One region of the Cellulosilyticum sp. WCF-2 genome, then DNA from elsewhere that is predicted to be linked to it. Evidence: riboswitches for the same ligand, from Rfam matches in the RefSeq annotation. Region 1 holds a riboswitch; the other holds the start of a gene.
What was found. Region 1 has a riboswitch for FMN ahead of EKH84_RS10620 (ECF transporter S component). Riboswitches for the same ligand answer to the same signal wherever they lie in the genome.
Positions count from the first base shown of each region.

Region 2: another riboswitch for FMN. It lies ahead of ribD (bifunctional diaminohydroxyphosphoribosylaminopyrimidine deaminase/5-amino-6-(5-phosphoribosylamino)uracil reductase RibD); the one in region 1 lies ahead of EKH84_RS10620 (ECF transporter S component).

Region 1 covers NZ_CP034675.1:2,376,665-2,386,084, forward strand. The annotation lists gene EKH84_RS10605 (HAMP domain-containing sensor histidine kinase) at 1-1,482, shown strand, start outside; gene EKH84_RS10610 (sensor histidine kinase) at 1,501-3,012, shown strand; gene EKH84_RS10615 (Tex family protein) at 3,081-5,216, shown strand; FMN riboswitch at 5,271-5,393, shown strand; gene EKH84_RS10620 (ECF transporter S component) at 5,504-6,130, shown strand; gene tsaE (tRNA (adenosine(37)-N6)-threonylcarbamoyltransferase complex ATPase subunit type 1 TsaE) at 6,312-6,731, shown strand; gene tsaB (tRNA (adenosine(37)-N6)-threonylcarbamoyltransferase complex dimerization subunit type 1 TsaB) at 6,739-7,449, shown strand; gene rimI (ribosomal protein S18-alanine N-acetyltransferase) at 7,430-7,873, shown strand; gene EKH84_RS10640 (copper amine oxidase N-terminal domain-containing protein) at 8,087-9,420, shown strand, end outside.
Region 2 covers NZ_CP034675.1:3,630,201-3,639,620, forward strand. The annotation lists gene EKH84_RS16365 (hypothetical protein) at 190-1,425, opposite strand; gene EKH84_RS16370 (EcsC family protein) at 1,615-2,406, opposite strand; gene bsh (choloylglycine hydrolase) at 2,718-3,707, opposite strand; gene ribH (6,7-dimethyl-8-ribityllumazine synthase) at 3,849-4,313, opposite strand; gene EKH84_RS16385 (bifunctional 3,4-dihydroxy-2-butanone-4-phosphate synthase/GTP cyclohydrolase II) at 4,341-5,537, opposite strand; gene EKH84_RS16390 (riboflavin synthase) at 5,556-6,206, opposite strand; gene ribD (bifunctional diaminohydroxyphosphoribosylaminopyrimidine deaminase/5-amino-6-(5-phosphoribosylamino)uracil reductase RibD) at 6,216-7,307, opposite strand; FMN riboswitch at 7,563-7,678, opposite strand; gene EKH84_RS16400 (DUF5104 domain-containing protein) at 7,841-8,413, opposite strand; gene EKH84_RS16405 (DUF6531 domain-containing protein) at 8,379-9,420, opposite strand, start outside.

The sequences.
Region 1 (9,420 bases):
CTTACTAAATATACTTGCGATTTTTTGAAAATTATCTTTGCTACAAGTATGTTAATTGTAGCATTGAATAATTTAGATACAGCAGAAAACTTTAGACCAAGCTATTTGGCGATTAGTTATTTTTTACTTATTTTCGCAATGATTATTTCTTTAGATTTATATAATAATGGCGTTAACTGGCAACACAATATAAAATATTTAAAAATGAGATGGATTATTAGTTTATCTGAGATTCTATGGGTTCTTATTTGTGTATTGTTCATTACATCAAAAGTTCAAATGATCAAATGGATAAAATATGAAGTGTTATTGATTAGCATAATGTGTATTTATTTATTTTCTGAGTATACACCAATAGATTTTTTAGTGCGTCAATATAGATATGAAAGTCTTAGTATTGTTGCACATGTTTTTAGTTTATTAATACTTATATTAGGGAACATAGTTTGTATTAATAAGGTTAAATCTCATGTTCAAATATTTAAGTATTATTGGTGTGTATTTATGACCTTACAAGTGATATCTCATGGCTTATTAATTGTATTTAGTATAAACGGATCTTTAATAAGTTTTGTGGTAGGACAAATAGCTTCTGTTATATGTTATATTTGTATTCTGAATTTTATTGAGCATATCACACTGACTATAGTATGGAAAGAAATGGATCAAGGTATAGATATCAAGAAAGAACAATTAGATGAAGAGGATTTTGAAAATCAATTACTTATTAAATCTGCTAATATTATTGAGAAAGAAGTAAAGAAGATTAATGCAAAAGCTCAGCAGCTAAAGATAAAATTAGAATCAGGAACTTGCTATCCTAATATTAGATATGTAGAAAAAATCTCAAACAACTGTAATAGATTAACAAAACTTAGTAAAAACATATTAGACTTAAATAATATTGAAAAAGGAAAGGTTAGTATTTGTCTTCAAATAACTAATCTTTCAGAGCTAGTAGAAATAATCATTGCATCCATAGAGCCTTATATGGAACGACTAGGGATTACGTTAGAATATAAAATGAATAAACATCCCATTTATTGTGATATAGACTGTGAAGCTATAGAACGTGTTGTGCTTAATCTTATATCGAATGCCATTAAGTATAATAAACAAAAAGGAAGTATTCAAGTTTATGTAACTGAAAAAAGACAAAGAGCTTTTTTATGTGTTAAAGATACAGGGATTGGTATTCCAAAAGAAAAACTTCAAACTATTTTTAATCGCTTTGAGCGAGGGGATTCGGGGCTTGCTAGAATACAAGAGGGAAGTGGATTAGGATTAGCTATAGTCAAATCAATTATTGAGATACATAGAGGTGAGATTAAGATTCTTAGTACAGAAAATAAAGGAACTTTAGTAAGTATTAGCTTACCAATTTGTGATAGTAATAAGATAGAAGCCTATAAAGCACTTAAAGCAGATGAAAAAGTCCTACAAAAGAAAATAGAAGTAGAATTTTCCGATTTAGGTATGTAACAATAGGGGAGTTAAAAAATGAATGAAACCCATAAGGAAATGATGATTGAATGGTTGGCAGTTGCTCTACTTTATGTAGTGATAAAAGTATGTTTCAGTACGAGTAGTATATATTTTTTTCAATTCGTATTTGGCATTATAGGAACGACTCTTAGTATGGGAGCGTATTTGATTACTAATCAACAAAAGAACAAGATTAATATATTAAAAATTATTTCTGTTACAGCTATTTATAAGAATATGGTCATTATTTTTATATTTGTAACCCTATTATTAGAAATTAATGTTCCTTTTAATGCTATAAATGCAAGAATACAATTAAACCTACTGGATTTATGGTGTATTTGTGTTTGCTATATATGGTTATTTAAGCGTATAGGTGCAATAGGGTGTGTCATATTAATAAGTTTAGGCTTTTGTGTTGTTACTTTCTCCGGCTTTATATTCCCAATTGTAGGGCAATCTACAAGCTACATAGGAGGCAAGGTGATTTTAGAAGGACTTATGATACTTATTGGTATTTTCTGCTTAATCATAGTTGTTTTATATAAAGATAGATATAAATCTAAGAGTTATCAGGCCTTTTTCCTTTTTTTAATTTGCAAAGTAATCAACCATTTCATGATGTCCTATCAATATATAAGCCAAGATACCTTATTATTACCACCCTTTATATTACTTGGTACTATGGAGTATTATTATATTTTAAAATGTGCTTATTTAGCTTGCTGGAAAGAGCCATGGAGAGAAAAGGTAACTAACTTAAGTAAAGCTGAGTACAGCCTTAATGACAATGCGTATTATCGTGATATGATTGTAAACTTATCCCATGAGCTAAAAACACCTATTAATGTGATTAATAGCGCTACTGACTTATTAAGATTGGATTTCGGAAATCAAAAAGAAGTTATGGAAGATTTAAAAGAAATGAGAAGGTACTGCAATGAGACAATGAGAATCATAAGAAATATGATAGATATTCATAAATTGCGAGGCGGTTATATCGAAGTTATTTATAACAAGTATAACCTTGTAGCACTTGTGGAAAATGTAGTAGAGGCCTATTCTAAAGAATATGCAGATGCAAATCTTATTTTTAATCCCGAGCAAGAAGAAATTTATAATCAGGTGGATAAACAGCTTTTTCAGCAAATAATGATGTATTTGATTTATGCTACATTTAAGACGAGAAAAGATAAGGGTGAAATTTATATAGAAATGAAGGATTTATTAGAGGATGAGATACAAATTAAGTTATCTCATTCACAAGTGGGATCTATTGAAGAGTACATCATACATCAGGATGAAGTTGAAACGTATAATGCTGATAGTATCATGGCAGTAGAATTATTTTACTATATACTTAAATTACATGAGAGTCATATTAAAGTTAGAAGAGAAGATGAAGCAATGGAACTTACCTTATATATAAGAAAAAGTAGGCTCAAAGAAGTAGAAGAAGTGATATTAGAAGAAAACAATATAGATGACTTAATAGGCACTATTAAGTCTCATTATGTTATAGAGTAGACTATATTTTAAAATTGTTTTATGGTAGGATAAGGTAACAACAAGGAAAAGTAAGGAGAATAGTTAAAATGAACATTGTACAGATTTTGCAAGATGAATTGCAAATTAAGAGAACACAAGTAGAAAATACGATTAAGCTCATTGATGAAGGAAACACAATTCCTTTTATTGCACGATATAGAAAGGAGTTAACAGGGGGACTTAATGATGAGATACTTCGTCAATTTGGAGAACGCTATACCTACTTGCAAAACCTGTTAGCACGTAAAGAGCAAGTACTTAAAAGTATAGAGGAGCAAGGAAAGCTGACAGTAGAATTAAGACAAGCTATCGAAATGGCTACTACAGCTACAGAGGTAGAAGATTTATATTTACCTTATCGTCCGAAGAAACGTACAAGAGCCACAATTGCTAAAGAAAGAGGATTAGAACCTTTAGCAGAATTGATAAAAATGCAACAAGTATCAGATATTGAGACTATAGCAAAAGATTATATAGATGAAGAAAAAGGCGTAGGTGATGTGAAGGCGGCCTTAGAAGGTGCAAAAGACATCTTAGCTGAAGAAATATCTGATCGTGCAGACTTAAGAGGATATATTAGAAAAGCAACTTTTAGCAAAGGTCTTATAGTGACTAAAGCTAAAGATGAAAAAGAACAAACTGTTTATGATATGTACTATGACTATAATGAAAAGTTAAGTAATATGCCAGGACATCGTATCTTAGCTATTAATCGAGGAGAAAAAGAAAAGGTACTGACCGTTAAAATAGAAGCACCAGTAGAAGAAATCATGACTTATTTAGAACATCAAGTCATTATAAAGGAAAGTACAACGCATCTATTATTAGAAGAAATGCTTCAAGATAGTTATAAGAGACTCATTGCACCAGCAATTGAACGTGATATTAGAAATGAGCTAACAGCAAAAGCAGAAGATGGTGCATTAGAGGTATTTAAGAAAAATCTTTATCAACTTTTAATGCAAGCCCCTATTAAGGGACATCAAGTAATGGGGATAGACCCAGCTTTTAGAACAGGATGTAAAATAGCTGTTGTAGATGAGACGGGAAAGAAACTAGATAAGACAGTTGTATTTCCTACAGCACCTCAAAATAAAACAGAAGAAGCTAAGGTGGTATTAAAGGATTTAATTAAAAAATATAAGGTTGATCTTTTATCTATTGGTAATGGTACTGCTTCTAGAGAAACAGAAAAGTTCGTAGCTGATATGTTAAAAGAAATAAATGAAACGATTCATTATGTTATTGTTAATGAAGCAGGTGCATCTGTTTATTCTGCATCAGCTTTAGCAACTGAGGAGTTTCCTAATGATGATGTAGGCGTAAGAAGTGCAGTATCTATTGCTAGAAGACTTCAAGACCCATTGGCTGAACTCGTTAAGATTGATCCTAAAGCAATAGGTGTGGGTCAATACCAACATGATATGAATCAAAAACGTCTAGAGGAGTCCTTAGGTGGCGTAGTAGAAAGTGCAGTAAATGAAGTAGGTGTGGATATTAATACAGCTTCAGCTTCCTTATTGCAATATGTAGCAGGCATTAAGAAAACTGTTTCACAGAATATTATTGCTTATAGAGAAGAAGTAGGAGCTTTTAAAAGCCGTAGTGAGATTAAGAAAGTAAAAGGGCTAGGTCCTAAAGTGTTTGAACAATGTGCAGGTTTCCTTCGTATTACTAATGGAAAAAACTTTTTAGATGCTACAGGAGTTCATCCAGAATCTTATGCAGTGGCAGAGGAATTACTTAAAGTAGTTGGATATGGAAAAGATGAATTAAAAGCCAGAAATTTTAAAAATCTACATGAGAAAGTTGGTAATATTGAAATTTTAGCAGAGCAATTAGGTACAGGTGTACCTACGCTACAAGATATTATTAAAGAATTAGAAAAGCCTGGACGTGATCCTCGCGAAGATATGCCAAAACCTATTCTTCATAGTGAAATCTTAGAAATCAAGGATTTAAAGGAAGGTATGAAGTTAAAAGGAACAGTACGTAATATTGTAGATTTTGGTGCATTTATTGATATTGGTGTGCATCAAGATGGTTTAGTGCATATTTCTCAAATGAGTAATAAATTTATCAAACATCCTTTAGAAGTAGTTAAAGTAGGAGATATTGTCGAGGTATCTATTTTATCTGTAGACACTATTAAAAATAAAATTGCATTAAGCATGAAATCCTAACTTGTAAAAACAAAAAAAGTATGTTAATATTTATGCAAGTAAATAAAAGGTAACACAATTCTTCGGGGCAGGGTGAAATTCCCTACCGGCGGTGATAGTCCGCGACTGCATCTTATGGTGCACTGACTTGGTGAAATTCCAAGACCGACAGTAAAGTCTGGATGGTAGAAGAGTTATAAGATCTACCTATTAAAGTGTATTTTAATGGTAAGAATTATAGCAACCCAAAAGAAGAATGGGTTGCTTTTTTATTGCTAAAACTACATAGTATTAGGAGGCATATCAATATGCAAAATGAAAAGAAACTATTTACCACACAAAATATGATGAGGATGGCACTATTATCAGTTATAGCAGTGCTGTTAATGCAATTTGGTGCACTTAAGCTCCCTATGATTTTCCCTAGTTTTTTAGAACTAGATTTTAGTGAAGTGCCAGCCATTATTGGGGTATTAACGATTCATCCATTAGCAGGTTTCGTTATTGTTATCTTAAAAAATATTTTGAAAGTAGTCCTTTTCCAAACTAATACGGCTTATGCAGGAGAATTAGCTAATATGGTTGTGTCTTTAGGCTACATTTTACCTCTTTCATTGATGGTTATGAAAAAAAGGGATTTCAAGACCATTACTATAGGTATTTGTATAGGAATCATTGGCTTGACTCTAGCAGGTGCTATAGTGAATTATTTTATTACAATTCCTATGTATGCAAAGTTATTTATGCCAATGGATGCTATTATTGGTATGGGAAATGCTATTTATTCAGGTATAGTAGATAAAGGAACTCTTATTCTTTATTCTTTCATTCCTTTTAACTTACTAAAAGGTAGTGTTGTATCTGTTGTAAGTATTATTATTGTAAAAGGCTTACAACCTGTTATTAAGCATTTCGGTTACCATATACGCGGATAGTCATTGAGTTAAAGAATACAGACACAAAAAGAAGCTACATGAAGAGATTTAATCTTCTGATGTGGCTTCTTTTTATATTTCTCTTATCATTTATTAGTTAATATTTCTTGCTAGGTGTTGAAAGTTTAAGTAAGCCGTATTAAAATGATGAAGTGTGACACGTTGAGAGAGGAAAAAAATCATGACAGTTTATGAAAGTAATAGTGAAAAACAAACCTTTGATATTGGTTATGAATTAGCAGTAGCAAGTAAAAAGGGAGCAATTTATTGTTTAATAGGAGATTTGGGTGTAGGTAAAACTGTTTTTTCAAAAGGCTTCGCAGAAGGATTAGGTATTACAGAACCCATTACAAGCCCTACTTTTACTATTGTACAAGTTTATGATGGAGAAAAACCACTCTATCATTTTGATATGTACCGTATAGAAGATCCAGATGAACTTGAAATGATAGGATATGAGGATTACTTCTATGGACAAGGAGTATGTTTAGTGGAATGGGCTAATAATGTATCTGATGTCATTCCTAAAGAAGCTATTTGGATTGATATAGAGAAAGACTTAGAAAAAGGTTTTGATTATAGAAAAATAACAATAAGGTAGGTGGCGTATGAATTTGTTAGCAATAGATGCATCAGGCATTGCAGGAAGTGTTGCTTATATTAAAGAAGATCGTTTAGTAGGGGAGTACTATATTTGTGATAAATTGACTCATTCACAAACGATCATGCCTATGCTAGAGCATATGAGAACATTACTTGAGATAGATTTAGAGACTTTAGATGCTGTTGCTGTAACAAGTGGCCCAGGATCATTTACCGGATTGAGAATAGGCGTGACAACTGCAAAAGCACTAGCGTTGGCTTTAGATTTACCTATTATAGGAATACCAACCCTAGATGTTATAGCACATAATATGACACATACCCAGCATCTTATCTGTCCTATTATGGATGCTAGACGAAATCAAGTTTATACAGCCTTGTATAAGTGGGAAGCAGAGGAACTTATAAAACTTACTGAGTATAAGGCTTGTGATATGGATGAACATTTAGAAGAACTAAAGCAAAAAATGGACAAAATCATTTTCTTGGGTGATGGTGTTGATACTTATGCTCAGAAAATCAAAGAAGTTCTAGGTGAAAGAGCACTTTTTGCACCTGCATTTTTAAATCTACAACATGCAAGTACTCTAGCAGAAGTAGCTGGGACGTATTTTAAAAAGGGTGAAGTAGTAGATGCTTCAGAATTTGTTCCTATGTACTTACGTAAATCTCAAGCTGAAAGAGAGAAAGAAGAACGTGAAAAACGTAAATGTTAGAAAGATGACTATAGAGGATGTTAAAGCTATTTACGATTTATCAAAGGCGTGTTTTAGTATACCTTGGTCATTCGAAGCGCTGACAAAAGAATTAAGTAATCCTTTAGCTGAATATCAGATAGCAGAAATAGATGGGCAGATTATAGGTTATGGTGGTCTATGGTGTGTTATGGATGAAGGCGAAATAACTAATATTGCAGTAGATGGTGATTATCGAAGGCAAGGTATAGGGGAAGCTATTTTAGAAGCATTATTGCAAATAGCTAAGCAAAAAAGGCTGACAATAGTACACCTAGAAGCAAGGGTCAGTAATGTGGCTGCTAAAGGATTATATGAAAAGTTTGGATTTCATCAAATCGCTATAAGAAAAAATTATTATCAGCAACCTATTGAAGATGCCATTATTATGCAATATAAATTTTAAAGGGAAATATCATTTCTTACATTAAATATCAAGGAATGATACTTCCCTTTTTATTTGTCTTTATTGTATTACAGATAGATTACAGTTTCACAACAGACAAGCATAAAAATTAAAAAGTTAATGATTTATGCTATAATGAATAAAGTCCAAAATAATATGCGAAAGAAAACAAGAAGGTTACAAGATAAAAACTAGAAAATAAAGGAGTTTGCTATGAAAAGAAAGTTAAATTGTTTAATAGTTGCAGTAAGCTTATTGTTAAGTAACAATGTAGTATGGGGAGCAGAAACGACTATAACAGTTCCACAAACGATTACTGCAACTGAAAATACTAATGAAGAAAATCAGTTAGAAGTATTAACAGAACAGGAAATAACACCAGAACAAGAAGCTAGTCCACAGCCTACTGAAGAACCTAGCTTACCAAGTGAAGAACCAGAACAACCAAGTTACATTAAAGGTGATCAGATTGTACTTACTTTAGATAAGAATACTGCTACTGTAAATGACAATCCATATACTTTAAACACCGCACCTATTGCTATAGAAGGAAGGACTTATTTGCCGCTTAGATTTATTGTAGATCAAGTACTACAAGCAGAGCTTAAATGGGAGCCGGAAAAGGGAACCATTACAGTAACCAAAGAAGGCAAAGAAATTGTGGTGACGATTGGTCAAACTACTGCTCTGGTAGATGGGGTAGCTGTTAATCTAGATGCACCACCTATCGTAAAAAATGGTTCAACTTTATTGCCACTTAGATTTATGAGCGATCATTTTAATATAAGTATTACCTATGATAAAGCCACTAAGATGATTACATTAACTGGACCAGACAAAGGGCCTAATACAAAACCTATAGCAGGCTTTACCTTTTCAAAGCCTAGCTATGTAGCAGGCCAAGTTGTAAGTGCTACAAGTACTAGTTATGATCCCGATGGGCATAAATTAGTAGATAAATTATGGAGTGTAGTAGGAGAAAAAACACTAACCAATAAAGAATTAAGTAATATGTTTAAGACACCTAGAGCTGGTGTTTATACTATAGGCCTTCAAGTGCAAGATCAATATGGGCTTTGGAGTGATTGGACTTATCAAGAAATTACTATTTTACCTAATGAAGCCCCAGTTATTACCTATTTAGGTACAGAAAAAAAAGAGTATGCACAAGGTGAAGATATTAGTTATCAGTTCTTTTATAACAATGAGGATTGGGAAGCTATTACAAATCAAAAATGGACTTATCGTAAAGAAGGTGAACCTGTATCAAAAGCTATTTTAGGTAAGCCAGATGCTTTATTTACAGAAGGAACTTACATTATTAGTCTCCAATTAGATGATGCTTATGGTAATAGAAGTGAATTAGTAGAAACAAGTGTACATATTACAGATGAAGTAGTTAAGAAGGAATTAGCTTTTCGTTTTACAGAGGGACATGTAGGAGACATTATTGATAATTACCAAGGATTTAATTATCGTGATTATAAAGATATAGAGGTACTAAATAAAACAACCGTACCCGGTACCATGTTAATGAGTGACTCCCC
Region 2 (9,420 bases), 1.3 Mb from region 1:
TTTTTGTCTCCTCTCTCCATTGGTGTCTTCCTGTTAGCTTTATCATTATACACTAAACCTTCTCTATTTTCATTAATAGTTCCTGTAAATAAATCTCTCATAACCTGCTTCACCATGAAAACCATTGGCTTCCAATTTATAACTTATATTTAGCCTAATAGATATTCCGATCTTCTCTTTGAGTTAGAACTACTCTTGTGTTTCAATAAAATGATAGTTTATATTATTTTCACTCCCATATCCTGTTGCCCATTCTTCTATAGGTGCTGGCAAGCAATCTTTATATCTACTATCATTTGTATAATATTGTAATTTATCTTCTTCCAGTGCTGCATATATGTATTGATCTACTACTAGATAATAGCAATAACCCGAAGCTCCCCTCAAATAGGATTGCCCACCTAGGGCTATTGTGTCCTCAAACGATATTTCTTCATACATGACGTGCTGTGTTAAACTTATAAAATCCTCGTATTTTTCCCCAACTATTGTTTTAAATAGTTCTTCTTGCTCCTTCGTTAATACGATCCCTACGTCTAATGCACTTGGCAATGGGCTTTTTATTGTGCCCTTTATATAGTTCGTCTCAAAGAACACCCCTGCTCCACAACCATAGCCGTAATCATTGGACTCAAGTTGTAACTTTCCGTCTTTAAAAATCAACTTAAATATCACTTCTGTATCTGGCTCATCATATATACACTCAAAAATGATTTCGTTTGTTTTTTCATCTTTAATAGCAAATCCACCCATACTACCACTGGCTGTGCCATTGTATGCCTCTAAGCTAAACCAAATAAGATCGTCGAATAGCACTTTAATCTCTGCACTTGTACCGGCAAAATAACTCTTTTCTTCTCCTGTCCAAGTCCCTTGTAGTTCCTGTATTTTCTCTGTAGTTACTGGCCCTATTCTATTACTTCCCTCTCTAATTAAATAAAAAGGATACTCTACATCACCTTGGCACCAAACACCTTGCAAGTAATCTTCATCTCTTTGGAGAATGGTGAGGCTTGTTTCACCCTTGTCATCTTCATAATAAGTATAAAGTCTATTTCCTATTACATTTTTTGCATACACCATTTCAGAACTTCCTCTTAGCTCAATAGGTATATTATATTTGTCATAAGAATATGTCCCTAGCTTTTTCTCTAAATCAAAAGTACCATGAATGGGATAATCCCCTATCTTTCCTGCACCTATAAATACTGTTTGATTTTCCTCCTGAGTCTCAGCTTTTTCAATAATCATCTCTTCCCTTTTATTCTCTACTCTATCACTACCCTTGGTGGATTCCTCTGGTATTTGATTATTAGAACTAGATAGCTCTTGTATTTGCTCTTCAGAATCTACTGTATCTGTTTGAGGGCTACACCCAGCCAGCAATAGCAGCACTATCCCTAATAATAGTATAAAATGCCTCATGATTTATCTCTTCCTCTCATCATTTAACTACCTCTACGTTAATGATAGCTATTGTTTTGTCCAATATAGTCTTCCTGCATATCTACGACAATTAATGCTTTTTTATTTTCCATAATCTCTTCCCCTTGTCAGCTCTATATTAGAAATTCATTCTATTTTTACTTGCTATGTATGGAATATAAAAACGGATTATGATTTTTTCTGATTATATAAATAGCGTTGCCTATATTTTAGTTCCGCATATTCTGTAATATATTTCATATAAACCATATCATATGCTCCCCCTATTGCCCCTACAACTGGGACCCCTTGTAGAAACTTTATATATAATAATTCTTTTGAAAGTAAATCTGCTGTTACTTTCATTTCACTTTTTACAGACTCTGATTCCATTAACTTTTCTGTTTTTGTATAGTCATTAATTCTATTATTAATTGCTTGTATTGATGTGCCATGGGAAACGGCTCCTTGGATCAAAAGCAAGATATAAAATTGTTCTTCTATAGCATCATAGGGATAGCCATAACGTAATGCTATTTCATAAATACTTTTTAAAATCATTCCTGTAAAAACTGGAATGTCTGGAAGACCGATTCCCATTACTCCCATTCCAATGCCCATCACACCCGATACTGTTAAATTCTTTATGCCAGATCGCCCTGCATTTTTCTCTATTACACGAATAGATTTTCTACTTTGACTCACTTGGACAGCATACTGCTGAATCTTATGGTTCTGCTCAATAGTCTCTTTTCTATATGTTTTTTCAATTATCCCTGTACCCTTCTCAAAAACTAAAGCAAATGCTTTATTAAAAGCAGCATTAAGCGTTTCCTCTACTTTCTTTGGTACTTTTGCTTCTAACTTTTGATTTAATAGAGATTCTTTTTTCTCAAACCTTTTTTCCAAAAATTTTTTCTCTTGCTTTAATGCTTTTTGCCATTCCCGTTCTAATGCTGATTTTTTCTGAAACAATTCCATAAGCAGCCCCTCTATTTTTTTTCTTGTATCTATCAAACTATTGTTAACATCTTATATTTTATATTACCTGAATTTTGTGTAAAAAATATATTCTTTTAATGGAATACCTATCTTGATGCTATTATTTCATCATCTAATAAGTCAGTGTACGATTCATTTTAACAAACCTCCAAGTCCCCCTCAACTTGATTATTTCTAATTACGAGGGACTAGCCTATGGAGGTAAATTGTTTTTGTAGCATCTACCATTGTTCATGAATTTTGCATCTTTTTATGCTACTTAGCTCCCTTAAAACTATACCTTATTCCTGCTAGTTTTGGTTATTAATAGATAAAGTATCAAGATACTCAAAGCTTTTTAGTTGTTCTTGATCTAAATCTTCTTTCTCAAATGCTATGGCATTAAGTTGAAGATTGTTATAGGTAGAATAATAATAAACTCCCTTTTCTAGAGCCATGCAGGAGGTATAAAGTGTAAATTCTTCTTTACTCTTTGGCTTAATCACCGCTCCACCTGGCATAGCCACATTATTAAGAATATGATAAAACTCAGCTAGGGTTGTCATCTCATTATCTAGATGCGTCGCATGACTTTTTAGATAGGCTACTCTTACAAATCTAGCAGGCGGATAGAAATCACCAGGTATACCCACTAAACCAAGTCCGCAGGAATCCGGATTCAATTCTTGTTTATACCATGTTGTTCCCTCTACCCACTTGGAAGAAAGATGAATATATTGTTTTAAATTATCAATATGCCAATCAAAAGTGGGTGGATTAGTGAGCACCCCTATTTTATTTTCAAAAATACAGAATTTTTCTTTTGTCTGTTCAATAACAATACACTGATCTTGCTTATCATATACAATCCAATGAAGTGTTGGAAGTGCTATATCTAGAGCAAATGGTATATTAACCAGATTCACCTGCGAAACAGCTGCTTTGACTTCTTCTACTGTCTCAAAGTTACTTAAGATCCAAAGAATCAAATCATAGGGTCCTATATTGATCTTATCAGGGTATGGCTCAGGACTATGATAGCAGTAATTAGGAAAGTTAAGCCCAGCACAAGCAAGTCCTTTTTCATTTAACCCATCTGCTAAAAGCGGGTGATTATTTATTATAACGCCCATTCCTAATATGGCATACTTTATAGGCAATATCTTCTTGCTAATCACATTCTCCCATTGATATTTTCTAGGCACTAAAATCACAGATTGATTAAAACTATATTCCAAATCCATATTACGACCAAAAAAATGAAAACCGTCTTTACTCTTCAGTGTTAATGCTGTACACATACTGCAACCTCACTTCTTTTTAGCTTTATTATCTCCAAAAGAAGTGTTAATATGAGTAGATTCACCCTCGATCTTTTACGCCATTTCTTTTATATAAGATTTTGTAAAAAGTAGTATGATACAATTTATTTTAGGCTTACCTCACTCAAACTGCTTTAATAAATTTACCATTTCAATAGCTGTTACCGCTGCGTCATACCCTTTATTACCTACTTTTGTTCCCGCTCTTTCAATAGCTTGCTCAATGGTATCAGTTGTTAGAATACCAAAAATAACCGGTTTTTCTGTCTGCATAGCAACACTTGCAATTCCTTTTGAGGCTTCTGCACAAACATAATCAAAATGTGGTGTAGAACCTTTTATGACCGCTCCTAGGCAAATGACTGCATCATATTTTTCACTTTGTGCCATTTTCTTCGCCACTAGTGGTATTTCAAAAGCACCTGGCACATAAGCAACTTCTATTTTTTCAGATGCTACGCCATGTCTTTTTAGCGCATCTATTGCTCCGCCTACTAGCCTTGAAACAATAAATTCATTAAATCTCCCTGCTACAATCCCCATTCTTAATTCTTGTGCCACTAAATTTCCTTCGATTACTTTCATTTTGGTTTCCTCCGATTTAAATTTCTTTTAACGAGATTCATTTAATAAATGTCCTAGTTTTTCTTGTTTCGTTTTTAAATAAAAGGCATTCTTTTCATTATGATTCATTTGGATAGGTACTCTTTCAGTAACTTCTATCCCACCTTCTTCTAAGCCTCGTATTTTTCTTGGATTATTGGTCATTAACTTAATCTTTTTTGCACCTAATAGCTTCAGTATTTGTACACTCTCATGATAATTTCTCATATCTTCTAAGAAGCCAAGCATCATATTTGCCTCCACTGTATCATAACCTTGATCCTGCAAGGCATAAGCTTTTATCTTATTAATAAGGCCAATTCCTCTTCCTTCCTGCCTCATATAGACTAAGATACCACTACCTGCCTCAGCAATTTTTTTCATCGCTGCATCATACTGCTCACCACAGTCGCATCTCTTAGAACCTAGTGCATCTCCTGTTAAGCATTCTGAATGAATGCGTGTCAGTATAGGCGTAGCTTCATTTATTTCTCCTTTAACCAATGCGACATGATGCTTTCCATTTAATAGGTTAACGAAACCATACATGGTAAAATCACCATACCTGGTAGGCATCTTAGCCTGAGCTACTAACTCAACACAAGCTTCCCTTTGCTGCCTATATGTAATAAGATCTGCTATTGTTATGATTTTTAGCTCATGTTCTTTAGCAAACTCTATAAGATCAGGTGTTCTTGCCATGGTTCCATCTTCTTTCATGATTTCACAGATAACACCTGCGGGTTTTAGTCCTGCCAATCTGGCTAGATCAACTGCTGCTTCAGTATGTCCAGCTCGCTTAAGTACTCCCCCTTTTTTGGCTATGAGCGGAAAAACATGCCCTGGTCTCTTAAAATCTTCTGCTGGACTTTCTTCTAGAACCTTTTGAATCGTTAAAGCTCTCTCAAAGGCTGAAATGCCTGTTGTTGTTGCACTATAATCTATAGAAACAGTAAAAGCCGTCTCATAATGGTCTGTATTCCTATTGACCATAGGTGAAAGTTGTAAGGCACTAGCATATGCTTCTTCTATAGGCATACAAATCAGACCTCTGCCATATTTAGCCATGAAATTAATAGCTTCGCCTGTTACCTTTTGGGCAGCCATTAGTAAGTCTCCCTCGTTTTCCCTTCCTTCATCATCTATGACAATGATGATTTCTCCCTCTCGAATCGCTTTAATTGCTTCTTCAATTTTACAAAACATCTACATCTCTCCTATCCTTTACATAAAACCATGTTTTTTTAAAAAATCTTCATCAATCTTATTTTCTTTATGAACCTCATGCGTTAATCCTAGTAATCTTTCAACATATTTCCCAATGATATCTACTTCTAGATTAACTTGGTCTGTTACCCCCTTCATTAACAAAGTAGTTTTATTTTTTGTATGAGGTATAACAGATACTTTGAAATATTCTTTAGTTACATCGGCTACAGTTAAACTAATACCATCAATAGCAATACTTCCCTTAAGAACCACATATCTTAGTATTTCTGCTGGTGCTTTAATAGTAATCCAGGTTGCTGCTGCTTCTTTAGTAATACTCATCATCTCACCGATACCATCAATATGACCACTTACCAGATGCCCTCCCAACCTGCTACTTAAACGCATTGCTCTTTCTAAATTTACAGCTGCTCCTATTCTCAGACTTCCTAGGTTACTTTTCCTTAAAGTTTCTGCCATAATATCTGCTTCAAAACTGCCTGACGTCATATTGGTAATGGTTAGGCATACACCATTAGTAGCAATACTGTCCCCTATTTGGCTTTGTTCTAATACTTTTACAGCATTAATTTTGATTCTTGAAAATTTCTCTCCGTTTTGAATATGTTCCACATGCCCGATTTCTTCTACAATACCTGTAAACATTTTAATCACCTACTTCTGTATGATATACCCCTCTAATAAGATGTCTTCTCCAATCCGCTTTATTTGCAAATTTTCGACCTTTATAGATTCTTCCAGATCGGCAATCCCCCTACCTGCCACCGGCGTCTTAGCTTGCCCACCTACTAGTTTGGGAGCAATGTAAAACTGCACCTTGTCTACTATGCCAGCTTCTAATGCACTTGCGTTTACTTCCGCTCCACCTTCGATTAAAATGCTGTCTATCCCCAGTTTTCCCAACTGAATCATCAATTCCTTTAGATTGACTCGATGTTTGTAAGCTTCTACAAATAATACCTTTACGCCAAGTTCTTCTAACTTTTTTACTTTATCCACTGCCATTTCTTCTATTTCTTTGACTGCTGCAATTATTACCTTACTGGTGCCACCTATTATTTTAGAGCTCATAGGTATTCTTAGTGTGCTGTCTACTACAATAATGACAGGGTTTCTTCCGCTTATAAGCCGACAAGTGAGCAGGGGATCATCTTTAATAACCGTTCCTATCCCCACCATAATACCTGAATAAGCATTTCTTAGTTGATGAACCATTTCTCTTGACGCTTCACCAGTAATCCACTTTGACTGGCCTGCTACTGTGGCAATTTTTCCATCTAACGTCATTGCAGCCTTTAATAAAACAAATGGTTGTTGTTTAGTAATATACTTGATGAATATTTCATTAAGCCTACGACATTCTTCCTCTAGAATGCCTACTATCACTTCAATGCCAGCGTCCTCAAGCCTCTTAATACCACTACCTGCCACTAAGGGATTCGGATCTCTCATCCCAACAACTACCCGCATTATTTTGTTTTGAATGATGGTTTCTGTACAGGGTGGTGTTTTTCCATAATGATTACAAGGTTCTAAGGTAACATACAAGGTAGCCCCTTCACTCTTTTGTGAAGCACTCTTTATAGCATTAACTTCTGCATGGTTAGCGCCATAAACTTCATGATAGCCCTCACCTATTATCCTTCCCTCCTTTACTAAGACTGCCCCCACTAAAGGATTCGGACTTACTTTTCCTCTTCCTTGTTTGGCTAGATTTAATGCATACCTCATATAGTTCTCATGCATTCTATCACCTCACTTTCTTTTATAGATAAACTTAACAATCTTAGAGTTAATCTACAAAAAAGGCCCTGAGTCACATGTACTCAGGGCCTTTTCTATAAGTATTCATACTGCTTATGTCATAATAAATGGGCAAACCTCTCTAGACTTCCCGACATAAACATTATGCTGATTAATCAATCTAAAAAAGCTCTGAAATAGATTACTATTTCAGAGCTCAATATAAAATATAGATTATATTTAATCACTATACCTTGTATTTATCTTCTTTCATCCAGACTATACTGTCGGCTTCGGAATCTCACCGAATCATACCATTTAGGCTCGCGGGCTTTACCGCCGGTAGGGAATCACACCCTGCCCTGAAGATTTATTAAGTTTTTCATTATATATAATATTTAAAATTAACTTTATTGTCAATTCATTTTATGGAACATTTGTATTTGGTTCTATTTTCATCTCAATTACTAATTGGAAATAGACTCATTTTCTTATGCAACCTTAACCTCTCAGTAATTACTTTTATATGAATACACTTACTCTAGTACATAAATGCCTGGGGTATCCTTTTGATTTTTAAATTTAAATCCTTCTGGCATTGTTTCTTCAGTCACAACCTCTATCAGATGCAAACCTACTTTCTCCGGTTCCTCATCATTACGTATTTGTATAGTAAAAATCAAGTAATATTCTTGATTATCATTTGTTACTGTATATGTTCCATTTAACACCTTTGTTCTTACTCCATAATCCGTACCTTCTAGTGTACTACATCCCCCATCAAATCCTCCGTTACATCCTGGATAGAAATCCATCAACTCTTCTATCTTCTCATCTAGATCTTCTGCATTTTCTAACGCATATTTTGAAAATAATGCTTTTAGGCCTTGTGCATCTTGTGCCTCTAAGGCATCTATTATAGATTGTCTTGTTGCCTCTGATTGTTCATCATCAGTTCGGTTAGATTCTGCTAAATAATCTAATCTAGATCTAAAATTGCACCCCATTATACTCCCAACCATTACGCAAACTCCTGTCCCTAATATTATTAGCTTTACATTTCTAATTATATTTTTACCACTTATAATATGCCACTTTATTTTCTTCATCAAAACACCACCCTTCTTGTCCTTTCATCCTTCCAGTATAAAATGCCTTCCACATTTTAGGATTATCTGAAAAATCTATACTCCCCCTTACTTCTAACTCATTTTTATTCCTATCTTGATACTTCGGATTAAAGCCTGAAATCCACCACTGTGGATCATCTGGATTATACTCAAATATCTTTTCTCCTGTATTCTTATCATAAAGACTCAGCGTCATATGTAAATTTGTATCTGTTGCACTATTTAAGTGATAACCATCTCCATAATAAATTCCTGTTTCACACCCAGCACCTAGATTCAAATAATCCCCCTTCCACATCCAGAGCGTATATGTTGTCCCGTCTTCTGTTGTAAATGGTAGGGACTTATACTTATCCATAGATGTAGCCGCATTAAAGATATAATCATAGAAATCATTATAACCAAACGGTGCTTGCCAGCAATTGGGATTGGTGTGATATACTCCATCAGAAGTTCTCTCAAAGTTAACTGCATCTAAGAATGCCTCTCCTAACCAAGACTGCGACATATCTGCCATTGCATCACTTATGGAATAGCCAAAAACCTCAACTTCTATTAGGTCTCGGCCTGCTCCGATGATCAAATTGCCCGCATCGCTCATGGCATCTTTAACTACTGGAGGGACATAATTGTCCATGATATAGTCTGCACCATTAAAGAAAGTAGTTGTTGCATCACTTAGGACTTCTCCTGCTGAATTGACTGTATCACCAACCCAAGCCCCAACGGCATCTGCACTATCACTTACCCAATCTTGTACATCTGACCAACTAGGAAAAGCGCCGTCACGGTCTACAAAATTAAGGGGACGATTCCAGCAGTAACTATATTCATTTAATGTATAGGGTGCTGCTTGAATTCCCCTTATCCTATCTTTTGCTCTAAAGCGACCATTTTTAGCGTCATATTCACGTGCTTGAGAAAAGTAAGTGCCTGACACATTATCTTTATAGTAGCCCGAATATCCAAAAGGTTGCCCTTCTTCT